DNA from 2 places in the Lysinibacillus fusiformis genome. Region 1 is predicted to be linked to the other one. Evidence: riboswitches for the same ligand, from Rfam matches in the RefSeq annotation. Region 1 holds a riboswitch; the other holds the start of a gene.
What was found. A riboswitch is a leader RNA that binds a small molecule or an ion and turns the genes downstream of it on or off. The one in region 1 is predicted to bind thiamine pyrophosphate.
Positions count from the first base shown of each region.

Region 1 (8,294 bases):
GTGATAGAATCATGACATTCCAAAAAGCATCTGGTCAAGCACTTGCAAACTATTATCAGTGGCTACAGGCAGATAAATTTAGCTGGTCAGTCATTGCTGCACCTTCTAAGGCTTGGGCAGCGAAAGTATTTCCTCACTTACCAGAAGAACAACAAATAGATGCATTATGGGAAGCTATCTTTGCAGCAACACGTATTGACGTTGAAAACTCTGTTGAAGCTTGGCATGCCCATGATCAGGAATTACATAGCAAAGCTGATTATTTAAATGCAAAGCAATTTAAGTCACTACACTATACTGCTCCAGGCACGGATCTAACAATTGAGCTGCCTCCACATCATGTGTGGGCAGGCGGTAGTAGTATTAGCACACAGGGCCAAACATTTATGGCCAATATGCCAACTGAAGAAATTTTTACAGCACCTTTAAGAACAGGTGTTAATGGTTATGTAACAAGCACTAAGCCTTTAAGCTATGGCGGCAATATTATAGACAATTTCACATTAACATTTAAAGATGGTCGGATCATTGACGTCAAGGCGGAGCAAGGCCAAGAAATTTTAGCTTCCCTTATTGAAACGGATGAGGGTGCTCATTACCTTGGGGAAATAGCATTAGTACCACATAAATCACCTATTTCACAATCGAACTTATTATTTTACAATACATTGTTTGATGAAAATGCATCCAATCATTTAGCCATTGGTAGTGCCTATGCCTTTTGCATTGAGGGTGGTAAAGAAATGACTACTGAGGAGCTAAGTGCGCATGGACTTAACCAAAGTTTGACACATGTAGACTTTATGATCGGCTCGAGCAATATGAATATAGATGGAATAACACAGGATGATCAAATAGACCCAATATTCCGCAATGGAAATTGGGCATTCTAAATAATCCATTCCTACTAATAGTATTCTAGGCTAAGTATGTTAAGGTTGTCATAAATTATCCTTAGATTTTCCTAGTAACCTATTGTATAATTGTTTTAGGGAAATTTAGTAGATCATTTAAGTAGAGAGGAGCTCTAATAATGTTCATTACAACTGTTCTTGGCTTTTCAGCAGTTTTATTAATTTCAACGGGATTCTTCATCCACTACCTACAAGTTGGTTTAGATAGCAAGTCTTCAGTAACTGTAGATCCAAAGCCAAACGAAAAATTTTAATGTGTAAAAAACAGCTACTATATAGGTAGCTGTTTTTTTATAGCTTACAAGTTATTTAATCTACTAAAGCGTAAGAAACTGCTCCTTTATTGTAAAAATTATCTGAATAAAGTCTTTATTGTTTGCATATTGAAAATTTTGCTCTACAATATTTTTTGTAAGGAAGGGAGCAATATTCATGACAATGTTACAAGATATTCTAGAATTTAACAAAGAGTTTGTACAAGAAAAAAAATATGAACCATTCATCACTACGAAATATCCTGATAAACGTATTGTTGTTTTATCTTGTATGGATACTCGTCTTGTAGAGCTTTTACCAAAAGCGATGAATTTGCGTAATGGCGATGTAAAAATAGTGAAAAGTGCTGGTGCGTTAGTGAGCCATCCTTTCGGTGCAGTTATGCGTAGTTTATTAGTTGCTGTCTACGGCCTACAAGCCGATGAAGTGTATGTCGTGGGACATTATGACTGTGGTATGAGCGCGGTTGATCCTGATGCCATGCTAAGCGAAATGGTGAAGCGAGGCATTGATCCAGAAACCATCAAAATGTTGGAATATTCTGGTTTCGATTTAAAGGATTTTTTACGAGGTTTCGGTGATGTAGCAACAAGTGTTAAGAAAAGTGTCGATACAATTCGTAATCACCCTTTAATGGTAAAAGACGTGCCTGTCCATGGTTTAATTATTGATCCGAATACAGGTCATCTAGATATAATTGAAGACGGTAACAAACAATAAAATGACTTTTTGATGTACAGTAATAAATGAACAAGTGCCTACCCCTCACTACGAGAGATAGGCACTTGTTATTCTATTCATCCTCTAAACGTGCATACATATAATGATCTATCCAGTGACCATTGATATACAGCAGCTTTCTTAGCAGACCTTCCTGTTGAAATCCAGCCTTCGCTAAGACACGCATGGAGGCGCTATTTTGTGTCGATACATATGCCTCTACACGATGTAGACCAATTTGCTCAAATGCGAATCGAACCACCATATTCACAGCTTCTGTGACAATGCCCTTCCCTACGTAAATTTCATCCATCGCATAGCCAACAAATGCACTCGAGTACGGTAAGCGTTTTACAGCATAAAGTGCAATATGTCCTATTAGATTGTTTGTACCATGCTCAAAAATACCAAACGTAAATTCTCGCTTTGACTCCATTAAATAGAGACTTTCTTGAATTTTTTTGTATTGAGCGTCAACTGTATAGTATTCAGGTCTTTGCAGTGGCTCATATATAGACCAAAAGTATTTATTTCGGCTTACGAGACCCATTAAACTTCGTGCATCTTTTTCTTGGAATGTGCGGATGTAGCATTTTTCCCCCTTTATCGTTACCACATTCCCACCCTTTTTTCTTAATAGATTCCAAATTTTAAGCACCATTCTCCACACTAGCCTTCCAATAAATATCAATACATTCCTTTTTGTTACATTGGCTACAATCCATTGATTGAAAACCCTATTTATATTTTATTGTATGTAAAAAAAGATGCTGCTACAACCAAAACAGCTCATGTCTTATTGTCATAGCAGCACAATTCAATTATTTAGTTTTTTGTTCTTTCTTTTTCTCGTTTACTATTTCCAAACTGGATGATTCAGCATCCTCTAGTTGTGCATTGTCTAACACATTTGTTAAATGAAGACCACGTCTTTGAGCTTCTCGTTCAATGTGTGCAATTGTTTCTTGAAGCACCTGAACACGTGCATACTTTTTGTCATCTCCAGCGACTAAGATCCATGGAGCATCTTTTTTATCGGTCTTTTCAAACATTGCATTTGCTGCTTCAATATACTGCGGCGATTTATCACGATTGCGCCAATCTTCAGCTGTTAGCTTCCAAGATTTATAAGGGTTTTGTTCACGTTCTTTAAAGCGTTTTAATTGCTCCTCATCTGAAACATGAAGCCAGAACTTAATAATTATGTAATCTCCTGCAGTTAAGATCTTCTCAAAATTATTAATTTCTTCATAAGCACGAGACCATTCATCCTTCGTTGCAAATCCTTCGATGCGTTCTACTAATACGCGACCATACCATGAGCGATCAAAAATAGCGATTTGTCCATGTTGAGGCAATTTTCTCCAAAATCGTTGTAAATAGTTGTAGCGTAATTCATGTGCTTGAGGAGCAGATATAGGGTGTACAACATAACCGCGTGGATCGACGCGTTCGATCAATCGTTTAATAGCGCCACCTTTACCAGCCGCATCCATTCCTTCAAATACCAAGATTAAGCCAATTTTATTTTTTAATAAAAACTGTTGCGCGTTTAACATTTCATATTGGAGTACTTTTAATTTCTTTTTATACATCTTTTTGTCTAGTTCAATGGATAGGTCTAGATTTTTCAAATTTTGTGCCATGAAACTTCACTCCTTTTATTTGGATATTCTTATTGTACTAAAGAAATATATGGATGCCTATCAGGCATGGTAAATTGTAGATATTATTAGTAAAACAACACGATACATTGTTAGGAATTTCCGTTATAATAAAAAAAGTGACAGTACTATACTTATTTGTCTTTTCCCTATACAATCTAACACGAAGGGAGAGGAAAACATGCCTCGGTTTATCATGATGACAATCTCTTATCTTGTCTCAATCATCCTAACCTTTTCATCCTTTTTCGTGAACATCAACGGTCAATCTTCGCTAGAAATCGCTAATCGTTTTTCTGTAGTATTTGCACCGGTTAGTATAAGTCATGTAATTTGGATTATCATTTATTTATTACTCGGTTATTGGTTAGTTATGAACATCAAAAAGACAACTTTGAAACAGTCTGCGCTCTTTAGTTGCATAAATATATTACAAGCATTGACGGTATACGTCTGGCATCATGAGTTATTTATTGTTTCTCTTGGCATTACATTACTCTTAGTCTTGTATTTATTTATGCTGTATAATACGTACCCTCTTCAGGACAAAGCCTTGTCTGGTCGTATTCCTTTCTCCATTTATTTAGCATGGATGACATTTATTTTTATCACAAATACAAGCTTTACATTAACGGCTTATGGTTGGAACGGCTTTGGTCTTAGTACGCCTCTTTGGGCAGTGATTTTACTAACATTAGGAGGAGCCATTGCGCTACATATCCGTTTCCATCACTTTGATGTTATGTATCCAAGTGTTTTTATTTGGGCTTATATTGGAATCGCCATACATAATGGTTTTGATGAGCTACTTGTCACTACAGCCGCCTTATTTTTATGTGGTGTTCTCTTTGTTGGCATTTTATTTATTAAAAAAAATCCTGCCTACCAAAAATAAATTGGTTAGCAGGATTTTTCATTATATCCTATTCTTCGTCTAATGACGTTAGGATAATTGGTTTATCCTTTGTCACAATGACTGAATGTTCGATTTGAGCTACAAGTGATTTATCAGGTGTCACGAATGTCCAGCCATCACCAGCTTCTACAATATGCTCTGCTTTTGCTGAGATAAATGGCTCAACCGCAAGCACCATACCTTCTTTCATAATGGTAGAATCCCATGCATCATAATAGTTTAAAATATGATTTGGCTCATCATGTAAAGATTTACCTAAGCCATGACCTGTTAAATTCATAATAACAGTTAAGTCATTAGCACTCGCCTCACGTTCAACTGCTTTACCAATTTGATTTAATTTAGATCCAGCCTTTACCTTTGTCATTGCTCGATCAAAGGCACTTTTGGCAACACGGCATAGCTTTTCTTTGTCTTCATAGCCTTCACCAACAACAAATGAGATACCTGTGTCAGCAAAGTAGCCGTTTAAGGAGCCAGAAACATCAATATTCACAATATCGCCTTCTTGAATAACACGCTTTCCTGGAATACCATGCGCCACTTCTTCATTGACACTAATACATGTATATCCAGGGAAATCATATTCTCCCTTCGGTCCAGAAATAGCGCCTGCCTCCGCAAACATGCGGCCAGCAATTTCGTCTAGTTCAAGTGTTGTAACACCTGGTTTTGTTGCAGCTTTCATCGCTTCGCGAATTTCAGCACAAATGCGTCCTATTTTTTTAAAAGCTTCAATCTCTTCTTGTGTTTTTACAATCATGTATAACGTCCCTTTCATCTAATATCTATTCTTTAATATAACATAACTTTTTATGCGTATAACGATAAACGCTTTAAATATTGTATGCTTTCCTACTTTGCAAAGTGCTAAAAGAGCTATTCACAATAAAAAAGTCCCCCCACTCATGTGAAGGGACTTGCATTAAGCTTTTCTTTGCATTAATTGTGGAGCGGCTGTGAATAAAAGAACACCAACGATTGCCGTTAATATAGTTGCTGGTAGCATATATGTACCGTTATAGATGATGGAATAGATCCAAGCATTTTGATCGCCAGCATATTCTGCAAAAAATACAGCACCAGCAATTGTATGTGCCGCGTATCGTAAGAAGCCTGCGAAAACGGTACCTATTATAATATAAAGTGCCATTTTTGTTTTGTTCATATGTTTAGCAGCGTCCAACACTGGTCCACGTACAACTGCCGCTAATCCTACAACTGTAAAAGCAACACCATAATCTAGTAATCCTTGTAGCCAGTGCACGATATAGGAACCAAACATTGTTTGCATAACACCCACAAGTAGTCCCGTTGTTAGCCCAGCTACTAGGCCCCAACGAAACGCGATTAACATAATAGGTACCATGACAAGACTAACTGAGCCACCTTGTGCCCATACTTTAAAGGATACCTGATCAAGTACTAGCCCAATCGCTGCAAATATCGCAATCTCCACTAGCATTAACAGTCTTTTTTTGTCCATACATATTCTCTCCTTTGTTCCGATGTAGGATACAAGAGCAGGAATAGAAATGCACTGATATGTCTCTTTCTGACACCATTTTCCCCCAAGAATGAAAAAACGATGCCAGGACAGAGCCTCACATCGTACAAGTGTCGGTTTCTATCCACATCCCTACGCAAGCGTTAACTTACAGGTTCGAAGAGTCAAGGCATTACGTGCCCAGTCTCAGCTGACATCATCAGCTCCCCTTGTGGTCGTTACATCTGAATTTATTTGAACATTTTCATTGTACGCAAAGGATAGGAGGATTACAACCTCTTCCATACATTATTTTTTTGAAACTTTGCTATTATTCATGCGTAAATATTAAAAAAGGAGGTACAACTATGGAGAATCAAAAAATTTTAGCTGCCTTTAGTTATCTTAGTATTTTCTTCGCCCCTTTCATCGTTCCATTAATTGTGTACATTGTGACAAAAGATAGTGATGTAAAAAAACATTCGATTCGTGCACTTGTCTCTCATTTAATTCCTTTTGTTTTTGGCATCCTGTTCTTTATTGTCTTTGTTTTTTCCACATTTAGTTTAGATCCAACCTCCAGTAATAATACAGTGATGATTATTTGGTTTGCTTCATTCGCCATCTATGCCCTCGTCTCACTTGGTATTGTGATCTGGAATATTATTCAGGCTGTTCGCGTTATCCGTTAATGTTTTATTTTTAAGAGAAACAGGTAGTAGTAATTGTAAAAGGAGCTGTTTTTGGATGAAAGTATCAAACGTTGTGAAAACCGCCGTAAAGTTAGCACCGATTGTTATTCCTATCGTCAGAAAAGTAATGGCTGCAAAAAAGGGAACAACGCCTACAGCCACACCTCGAAAAAAATAAAACCAAGGCGTATTCCTTTTTTTTCGGAAATACGCCTTCGTTTTATTTCACTTCAAAATGTGTTTGACTATGTCCATTCAATGTTTTTTCTACATGTAAAACTGCTGGCATCGCAGATTTCAATTCAGGTACATGAGAAATAACGCCAATCATACGACCAGAATCCTGTAAATCAATTAATGTATCAATTGCCTTATTTAGTGATTCCTCATCGAGTGAACCAAAGCCCTCATCAATAAACATCGTTTCAATATGGATATTACCTTGGAAGCTTTGAATCACATCTGCCATTCCCAAAGCAAGACTTAGCGAAGCATTAAATTTTTCGCCTCCTGATAATGTTTTAACATCTCGTAATTGATCCGTATAGGCATCATAAACATCAAGACCAAGTCCACTCTGCTTTGCATGCTTTTCCAATCTATCTGAGCGTCTGAGCTCAAATTGACCGTTTGATAAATGATACAGCCGTATATTGGCAGCTTCTGTAATTTGATCTAAATAATTAATTTGTATATAACGCTCAAAGGATAGCTTTTTCGCGTTTTGTCCATTTAATAATCCATAGAGTTCCTTTACTCGCCCTGCTTCCTGTTCAAGTAAATGAAGCTCTCTCGCTATTTCTTCTACCTTTTCAATAAAGCCCTGGCATGCTTGTGCAAAACCATTCATCTGTTGCAAACGTTTAAATGCTTCCTCATAGGAAATACGATGCTGTTCTACCCTTGCTTCCATCAACACTAAATCTTGCTTCTCTTTCCCTTGAAGATATGTAGCCCCTTCGGTAATTTGGATTCGCAAAGTGTGTACTTGTAAAGCATAGTCGCTGCATGTTTTTCGAAGGGCATCTAATTGCATGGCACTCCGTTTGGCAGTAGCATATTCCTCGTAGCTATTGAAACCTATTTTCTGCATATTTGCTGAAAATTGCTGAAGCTTTTCATTCATTTTGAGCTGTAATTCCTCAAAAGACTGTTTGGCAATTTCTACAGTTAATTTTGCATTGCTAGCCGCTTCCTTTGCCACATGCAAATTTTCTTGACTCGCTTGCCATCTTTTTTGCAGATTTTCTTTCTGTTTGCTGACATCAGTAAGTTGTTGCTTTAATTGCTGTATAGTTGGTAAGTTAGCTGGCATCTGCTTCAGCTGTTCTTCTACAACCGCTTGTAATCTTGTCCATTCTTTCATCTGCTCCGCTAAATATTGCTCTAGTTTGCTCTGCTTGTTTCGTAGCTGTTCTATTCGATCATGCTGATGTTTTATTTTTAATCGCAAATCAGCTAATTGGTTATAGATAATTTTTAAGGTAGCAATTTCTTTCTCCACTTCATGTAAAGTAGCGGTGATCTGTGCTCGGTCTTCTTGTTTAATATGCTGTGCCTCAAGTTGTTGACATGCATCTTGAAGAAGTTGTTGTGCAGATGCCAAAAATGCCTCTTGTTCTAGAT
Region 1 covers NZ_CP070490.1:1,005,517-1,013,810, forward strand. The annotation lists gene JTI58_RS05125 (aminopeptidase) at 1-893, shown strand, start outside; gene JTI58_RS25030 (hypothetical protein) at 1,034-1,168, shown strand; gene JTI58_RS05130 (beta-class carbonic anhydrase) at 1,347-1,910, shown strand; gene JTI58_RS05135 (GNAT family N-acetyltransferase) at 1,984-2,571, opposite strand; gene JTI58_RS05140 (polyphosphate kinase 2 family protein) at 2,732-3,556, opposite strand; gene JTI58_RS05145 (TspO-related membrane protein) at 3,756-4,469, shown strand; gene map (type I methionyl aminopeptidase) at 4,498-5,253, opposite strand; gene thiT (energy-coupled thiamine transporter ThiT) at 5,416-5,976, opposite strand; TPP riboswitch at 6,110-6,217, opposite strand; gene JTI58_RS05160 (magnetosome magnetite crystal formation protein family) at 6,345-6,668, shown strand; gene JTI58_RS25035 (hypothetical protein) at 6,724-6,846, shown strand; gene JTI58_RS05165 (SbcC/MukB-like Walker B domain-containing protein) at 6,889-8,294, opposite strand, start outside.

Region 2 (8,294 bases), 1.6 Mb from region 1:
ATTATTCAAGACCGCGCGTTGCCTGATGCACGTGACGGTCTTAAACCAGTACAGCGCCGTATTTTATATGCGATGTTTACAGAAGGCAATACAAACGATAAACCGTTCCGTAAATCCGCAAAAACAGTGGGTAACGTGATTGGTAACTATCATCCGCACGGCGATAGCTCTGTGTATGAGGCGATGGTCCGTATGAGTCAGGACTGGAAGGCGCGTCATATGCTCATTGAGATGCACGGGAACAATGGCTCGGTCGATGGTGATCCACCAGCTGCGATGCGTTATACAGAGGCGAGACTATCTGCTATTGCCGCTGAAATGCTACGAGATATTGGCAAGAAAACGGTCGAGTTTGTGCCAAACTTTGATGACCAGGATATGGAGCCAACCGTTTTACCAGCACGTTTTCCAAACCTATTAGTCAACGGCTCTACAGGGATTTCCGCTGGTTATGCGACGGATATTCCGCCACATGCCTTAGATGAAGTACTGGATGCTGTGTTGATGCGCTTAGACAAGCCTAATGTTAGTGTAGATGAATTGATGACGGTGATTAAAGGGCCAGATTTCCCAACTGGTGGTATCATTCAAGGTGTGGACGGCATCAAAAAGGCGTATGAAACAGGTCGTGGCAAAATCATTGTCCGTGCCCAAGCGGTTGTCGAACCAATCAAGGGTGGCAAAGAGCAAATTGTTATCACGGAGTTACCATACGATGTAAATAAAGCGAATCTTGTGAAAAAAATTGATGAGCAACGTGTAGATAAACGACTAGAAGGTATTGCGGAAATTCGAGATGAATCAGACCGTACAGGCTTACGTGTCGTGATTGAGCTGAAAAAGGATGTACCAGGGCAAGGAATTTTACAGTACTTGTTTAAAACAACGGATTTACAGGTAGCTTATAATTTTAATATGATTGCCATCCACAATCGTCGCCCAACGATGATGACATTGCCATTATTGCTGGATGCGTATATCGCCCATCAAAAAGAAGTAGTGACAAACCGCTCCATTTACGATTTACAAAAGGCAAAGGACCGTTCTCATATTGTAGAAGGCTTAATTAAAGCCCTTTCCATTTTAGATGAAGTAATTGCGACGATTCGTTCTTCTAATGATAAGAAGGATGCAAAGCTTAATTTACAAGCGAAGTTTGATTTTACAGAGGTACAAGCAGAGGCCATTGTAAGCCTACAATTATACCGTTTAACGAATACGGATATTACAGAGCTTCGTCAGGAACAGGACGAGTTAAATAAGTTAATTGCGAAGCTAGAGGGCATTCTACAAAGTGAAGCCAAGCTAGTACGTGTTATTAAACAAGAGTTGCTAGACATTAAGAAACGCTTTACAGAGCCACGTCGCTCGAAGATTGAGCAGGAAATTGAAGAAATTAAAATTACATTGGATGTCCTTGTGCCAAGTGAAGAGGTTGTCGTGACAGTGACGAAGGACGGTTATATTAAACGTACATCGACACGTTCTCATGCCGCTTCAAATGGGCAAGATTTTGCCATGAAGGATTCGGATTATTTATTGTATGAAGCAAACTTAAATACACAGCACCATCTATTGCTGTTCACAAATCGTGGCAATTATATTTATCAACCTGTTCATGAGCTTCCTGACATACGCTGGAAGGACCTGGGCCAGCATATTTCCAGTATTGTCCCAACAGGGGAAGATGAATCGATTATTGCGGTCTATGGCTTTGAAACATTTGAACAGCCAAATACGTATGTCTTCACAGCCACAAAAGATGGTCAAATTAAGCGCTCACCACTCGCAGACTATGCGGTAACACGTTATTCAAAGCCAATTAAAACGATGAACGTCAAGGCTGGTGATGCGATGATCTATGCATCGTTTGTGACGGATGATGTAGAACTGATGCTAACAACGGATACAGCCTATGCGATTCGTTTCCCGATGGAGGAACTACCCGTTACAGGTGTGAAAACAGGCGGTGTGAAAGGGATCACGCTAAAAGATGGAGAAGCCTTAGTTGGTGTCAATGTGCTACAGCCTGATGTTACACAATATGTAGTGATTGTGACACAGCGTGGAGCCGTGAAGAAAATGAATGTCGCTGAAGTTGAAGTAGCAAGTCGTGCAAAACGTGGACTAAAAGTATTAACAGAGTTAAAAGCAAATCCTCACCGAATTGTAGCAGTTATACAAGCGACAGACGAGGAGCAGGTTGTGATTGAAACCGAAAAAGGCGTTCAAGAGGTAATTGCTGTACAAGCATTGTCTCGTGCAGATCGCCATTCCAACGGTTCGTTTAAAGTGGATATTGCAACAGATGGGGCGATTTCCCATGTATTAACAGCCAAAAAAGAACAAAAACCTAGCTAATATCATGCCCAGTCTCTTAGGAGAACTGGGCTTTTGTCTTGAATACAATCGTTATTCAAAAATAGCACCTTGTCATTTAAGTGTAACTATGGGTATAATAATCATCGAAAAGTTCATAGCGAAAGAATGTAGGGGGGCTAGTAGTTGCTAGCTGAGATTGTGTCCGATAGACGCTGACCCTTTGAACCTGATTTGGCTCGTACCAGCGTAGGGAACATCTATTCAAAAAAGCAAAGTTTTGAAGAATGATTGTAATACGTCTGGGAGGAATCCTAGGCGTTTTTTTATGTTTTCAAGCAATAGTTTGAAAACCTTGTATACGCTTTCTTCTGGTGACAACATTCATTCATGAACACTTTCATATTACAAACTGGGAGGCTTTCGCATGAAAAAATGGTTATTTATTCTATTGGCAGCACTTTTGACTTTGGTGGGCTGTAGTGACAAGGAGGACAAGCAGGCAAGTGACAAGCTGAAAAAGGTGTCTGTGGTACTGGATTGGACACCGAATACGAATCATACAGGTCTGTATGTCGCAAAAAAACTTGGTTATTTTGAGGAACAGGGCTTAGATGTTGAGATAATTATGCCTGGTGAGGCGGGCGCAGATCAGCTTGTTGCTTCTGGAAAGGCAGAGTTTGGCGTGAGCTATCAGGAAGGCATTACACAGGCGCGTGTACAAGATGTGCCGCTGGTCTCTATCGCAGCGATTATTCAGCATAATACATCTGGCTTTGCTTCTATTGCATCAAAAGGCATTACATCGCCAAAGGATTTTGAAGGTAAAACTTATGGTGGTTGGGGTGCGCCATTAGAGCAAGCCGTTCTCCAATCATTAATGCAAACAGAAAAGGCAGATATCAATAAGCTAGATATCGTCAATGCAGGGGATTTAGATTTCTTCACAATGATGGAAAAAGACATTGATTTTGCTTGGATTTATTATGCATGGACTGGGATTGAAGCTGAGCTGCGTGGGGAAAAGATTAATATGCTGTATCTAACGGATTATAGTGATCAATTGGATTACTATACACCTGTTCTAGCTACGAATGAAAAAATGCTACAGGACAACCCTGATGTTGTCAAAGCCTTTGTTGCAGCTACATCAAAAGGCTATGAATACGCAATAGAAAACCCAAGTGAAGCAGCTGATATGTTAATCGAAGCGGCTCCTGATTTAGATAAAGAGCTAGTGCATAAAAGTCAGGAATGGCTGGCAGATAAATATCAGGATGATGCCAAGCAATGGGGAGAGCAAAAGCTTTCTGTGTGGGAAAACTATGCAAAATGGATGTCTAGCAATCATGTACTAGAGGGCGAGTTTGATGCGAAACAAGCCTTTACAAATGATTTCTTACCTAAAAAGGAGGCCAATTAACATGGCAAATTCATTAATCAGTGTGCAAATCATACCAAAGACAGAGAAATATGAAGATGTTATCCCTTATGTGGATGCAGCGATTGCTGTGATCGATGCTTCTGGCGTGAAATATGAGGTACATCCATTGGAAACAACGATGGAAGGCGAGCTTTCTACATTGCTCCAAATCATTGAAAAAATGAATGAGAAGATGATCGAGCTAGGAGCCATTAATGTTATTACACAAGTGAAAATTTTATATCAGCCAAAGGGTATTACGATGGATACATTAACGGAGAAATATCAGTAATGAAACGTGCATTGCAAAAGGGAAGGACGATAATTTTTATCGCCTTCCTCTTATTCATATGGGAACTAATCGTGCATTTTGCTGAAGTTCCACATTGGTTATTACCTGCGCCAAGTAGTATTTTGTCGGAAGCCTTTCAGTCGTATCAAACCTTTCTACCACATGTATTCGCTACGGTGCAGTTAGCCTTACTAGGTCTGGCCATTGGCATTGCTTGTGGTCTAACGGTGTCGATTGTGTTGCATCGTTTTACATTCATTCGGGAGTTGTTTTATCCAATTCTTATTATGTCGCAAAATGTTCCCATTCTTGTCTTGGCACCATTGCTTATTATTTGGTTTGGCTTTGGCTTATTACCGAAGCTCATTATTATTTGCCTCGTGTGCTTTTTCCCAATTGTCATTGCAGCGATGGATGGATTTAGGCAAACGGCCCCTGAATTAAAGCATTATTTTGCCATGATCGGTGCTACCAAGGCACAAACTTTTTGGAAGCTGGAATGGCCTCATGCTTATCCAGCCATTTTCTCAGGCGTTAAAATTGCTGCTACATATAGTGTGATGGGGGCTGTGATTGCGGAGTGGCTCGGTGCAAAAAAGGGTATTGGTGTTTACATGACCTTAGCTCAGTCCTCCTTCCGAACAGATCGTGTATTTGTGGCAATTTTTGCGATTGTTCTCTTGAGCTTACTATTGTTTAGCGGGATTCGTTTGATTGAAAAATTCATGGTGAAGGGGAGAGGCTATCATGCTCAGCATTCAAAACATCGCTAAATCCTTCGATGCACTAAAAGTCCTTGATCAACTTTCATTTGACGTAAGGGATGGTGAGTTTGTGGCCATTGTGGGTCCTTCAGGCAGTGGTAAGAGCACACTTTTTCAATTAATTGGTGGTGTTTCGCCAATTGATCAAGGAGCCATTTTATTAAATGAAGAGGATATCCAGCAAAAAAGAGGAACGATTGGCTATATGCCACAGCAACCTTGCCTATTACCCTGGCGTACGATTTTAGAAAATGTCACGCTTGTAGAGGAATTACAGCATAAACCTGATGTGGAACGTGCCAAGGCATGGCTAGAAAAGGTTGGTCTTGCCTCCTTTATCCATGCCTATCCGAACGAACTGTCAGGAGGCATGCAGCAGCGTGTATCGTTCATTCGTGCAATGGTTAGTGATAAGCCGATTTTATGCTTAGACGAACCATTTTCTGCGTTGGATGAATTTACAAGACTGGAAATGCAGGCATGGCTTTTATCCATCTGGGAAGAGTATCGTAAATCAATCCTATTTGTTACACATAGTATTGAGGAAGCTCTCTTTTTAGCGGATCGTATACTTGTCTTAACCAAACGTCCAGCAACTGTTAAAAAGGAAATCATCGTGCCCTTTGAGAGACCACGGAAAGAGGAGATTCGACATTCCGCAGCGTTCACAGCGTTAAAGCAACAGCTATTTACGTATTTACAAGAAGAAAAGGGTGATATGTATGTTGATTGATGCGCATATTCATTTGGAACAGTATAACGATGAGGAAATTCCATTATTGTTGGAAGAGGTCGATGCTGTGATTGCGGTTAGCATGCAACTATCCTCGTGTGAAAGAACGTTGCGTTTATCGAACAGCTATCAGCAAGTAAAGGCTGCTTTTGGCTTCCATCCTGAACAGCCTTTACTAAGTCCAAGCGATGAGGCAGCTTTATTCGATTGGATTCGTACGCATAAGGATGAGATGGTGGCTATTGGTGAGGTGGGTCTACCTTATTATTTAAGGCAAGAGCAAGCGATTGATGATCGTCCTTATGTGGCGTTATTAGAGCGTTTTGTTGTATTGGCGAAGGAACTGGATAAGCCGATTGTATTACACGCTGTATATGAGGACGCTAGTGTTGTGTGTGATTTGCTGGAAAAGCATCAGCTGCGTCAAGCCCATTTTCATTGGTTTAAAGGGGATGAAGCTGTTGTGAAGCGCATGATCGAGCGTGGTTATTTTATTTCCATTACGCCAGATTGTTTGTATGAAGAGGAGATTCAACAGCTAATTCATGCTTATCCGATTGAACTGATGATGGTGGAAACGGATGGTCCTTGGCCGTTTGAAGGACCGTTTACGAACAAGCGTACATCGCCATGGATGATGCATTCTACGCTTGAGGTGATTGCCTCTATCAAAGGACTGTCAATACAGGAAGCGGCCAAAATCATTACGCAAAACACGAAAGCCTTCTATCGGCTTTAAAAGAAAAAGCAGTATAGGGTACGAGTTAATCGTCCTTATACTGCTTTTTATATTTTGTATAATCATGCTCCAATTTTTCGTTCTTTGTTTTCGTTAAGCGTTCATGTGTACTGAAAGAGATAGATTGTCGATTTTTTTCAACATCTTTACCGACTGTGCGTTTAATATGCATACGTTTTTTTTTAGCGTTAGACTGTGACACGAGCATAACCTCCAATTCATTATTTAATTCTATAGTAGCGAATAGGGAAGAAAAAGTAAAACCTCGTAAGCAAGATACTTACGAGGCTGTCGAGTGTATTAGTGAGATACGTCCTGTACAGAAATACCTGTGTTTGCTTTAACGTCAACTTCACGATATTTCGCATCATCTGTTTCTTTAGAAAGTAATGTGCCGAAGAAACCACCAAGGAAACCAAGTGGTACAGAGATTATGGCTGGGTTCGTTAACATAATTAATGGATCACCTACGAAAATGGCCTTACCTTCAACTGGATTCCACACGTTTGGAGACATAGCAACTAATACTAACGCAGAGATTAAACCTGTTAACATCGCAGTAACAGCACCTGCTGTATTAAAGCGTTTCCAATAAATTGTGTAAATAATAACTGGAAGGTTAGCAGAACCTGCAATACAGAATGCTAAAGATACTAAGAATGCAACGTTTAATGTTTGTGCACCAAGTGCTAATAGGATAGAAATAACAGCGATTGTAATCGAACCGATACGAGCTGCAAGAACTTGCTCTTTTTCTGTAATTTTACCCTTTTTGATAATTTGTCCATAAATATCATGTGATAGGGCAGATGCACCAGATAGTACAAGACCTGCTACTACCGCTAAAATTGTTGCGAATGCTACGGCACAAACGAATGAGAATAGAATGTCGCCACCAAGTGCTTCTGCAAGAAGTGGGGCAGCCATGTTACCAGCAGCGTTTGCTGCGATAATATCTTCTTTCCCAACGAATGCTGCTGCACCGAAGCCTAAGAAAATTGTTAGAACGTAGAAGATACCTACGATCCAAGTAGCCCAAATAACAGATGAACGAGCTGTTTTTGCGTCTTTTACTGTGAAGAAACGCATTAAGATATGTGGAAGACCCGCAGTACCCAATACTAACGCGATTAACATAGAGATTGTATCAAGTCCATTTGTATATTTAAGACCTGGGTTTAAATAAGCAGCACCACTGTCAGTAACAGTAGTCATTTCTTTAAACATTGTAGAGATACTGAAGCCGAACTCTTTTAATACTAAGAACGAAATAATAACCGTACCTAACATTAAAAGACAAGCTTTAATAATTTGTACCCAAGATGTTGCTGTCATACCACCGAATAGCACGTAAGTTGTCATCATGAAACCTACGATTAATACGGCGATCCAATAGTCGATACCTAATAGTAATTGAATAAGTGCTCCTGCACCAACTAGTTGTGCAATCATGTAGAATAAAACAATTGTAATAGTGCTTAAAGCAGCTGTTCCACGAACTTTTGCGTTATCAAAACGCGCTGTAATCATATCAGCTAAAGTAAATTTCCCAAGGTTACGTAACGGCTCAGCAACAATATATAATACCACTAAGTAAGCTACCAAATAACCAATAGAGAAGAAGAATCCATCAAATCCAAATAATGCTACAGCACCAGCGATACCTAAGAAGGATGCTGCTGATAAATAGTCACCTGCGATAGCTAGTCCATTTTGCCAGCCTGTTAAGCCACCACCAGCAGTGTAGAAATCACTTGCTGAAGATGTACGTTTAGATGCCCACCATGTAATAACTAATGTTAAACCAACAATGCCTACGAAGAAGAATATGGCTGTAAAACTCATTCCGTTACTCATCGGCGGCCACCTCCGTTCTCGTATTCAGCGATAATCGCTTTTGCTTCTCTATCGAAGCTGTTTGCTTTTGCTACATATAAATGACATAACCCCCATGTCATGATGAAAAGACCTGCTGCATAGATCCACACAAAAGTAATTTCCCCAAATGCCTTTTGGTGTAGAAT
Region 2 covers NZ_CP070490.1:4,441,415-4,449,708, reverse strand. The annotation lists gene parC (DNA topoisomerase IV subunit A) at 1-2,361, shown strand, start outside; TPP riboswitch at 2,482-2,592, shown strand; gene JTI58_RS21880 (ABC transporter substrate-binding protein) at 2,747-3,742, shown strand; gene JTI58_RS21875 (thiamine-binding protein) at 3,744-4,034, shown strand; gene JTI58_RS21870 (ABC transporter permease) at 4,034-4,807, shown strand; gene JTI58_RS21865 (ABC transporter ATP-binding protein) at 4,782-5,531, shown strand; gene JTI58_RS21860 (TatD family hydrolase) at 5,521-6,270, shown strand; gene JTI58_RS21855 (hypothetical protein) at 6,296-6,478, opposite strand; gene JTI58_RS21850 (solute symporter family protein) at 6,571-8,115, opposite strand; gene JTI58_RS21845 (DUF485 domain-containing protein) at 8,124-8,294, opposite strand, start outside.
Region 2: it holds a riboswitch for thiamine pyrophosphate, as region 1 does, so the genes downstream of both, JTI58_RS21880 (ABC transporter substrate-binding protein) here and thiT (energy-coupled thiamine transporter ThiT) in region 1, are expected to answer to the same signal.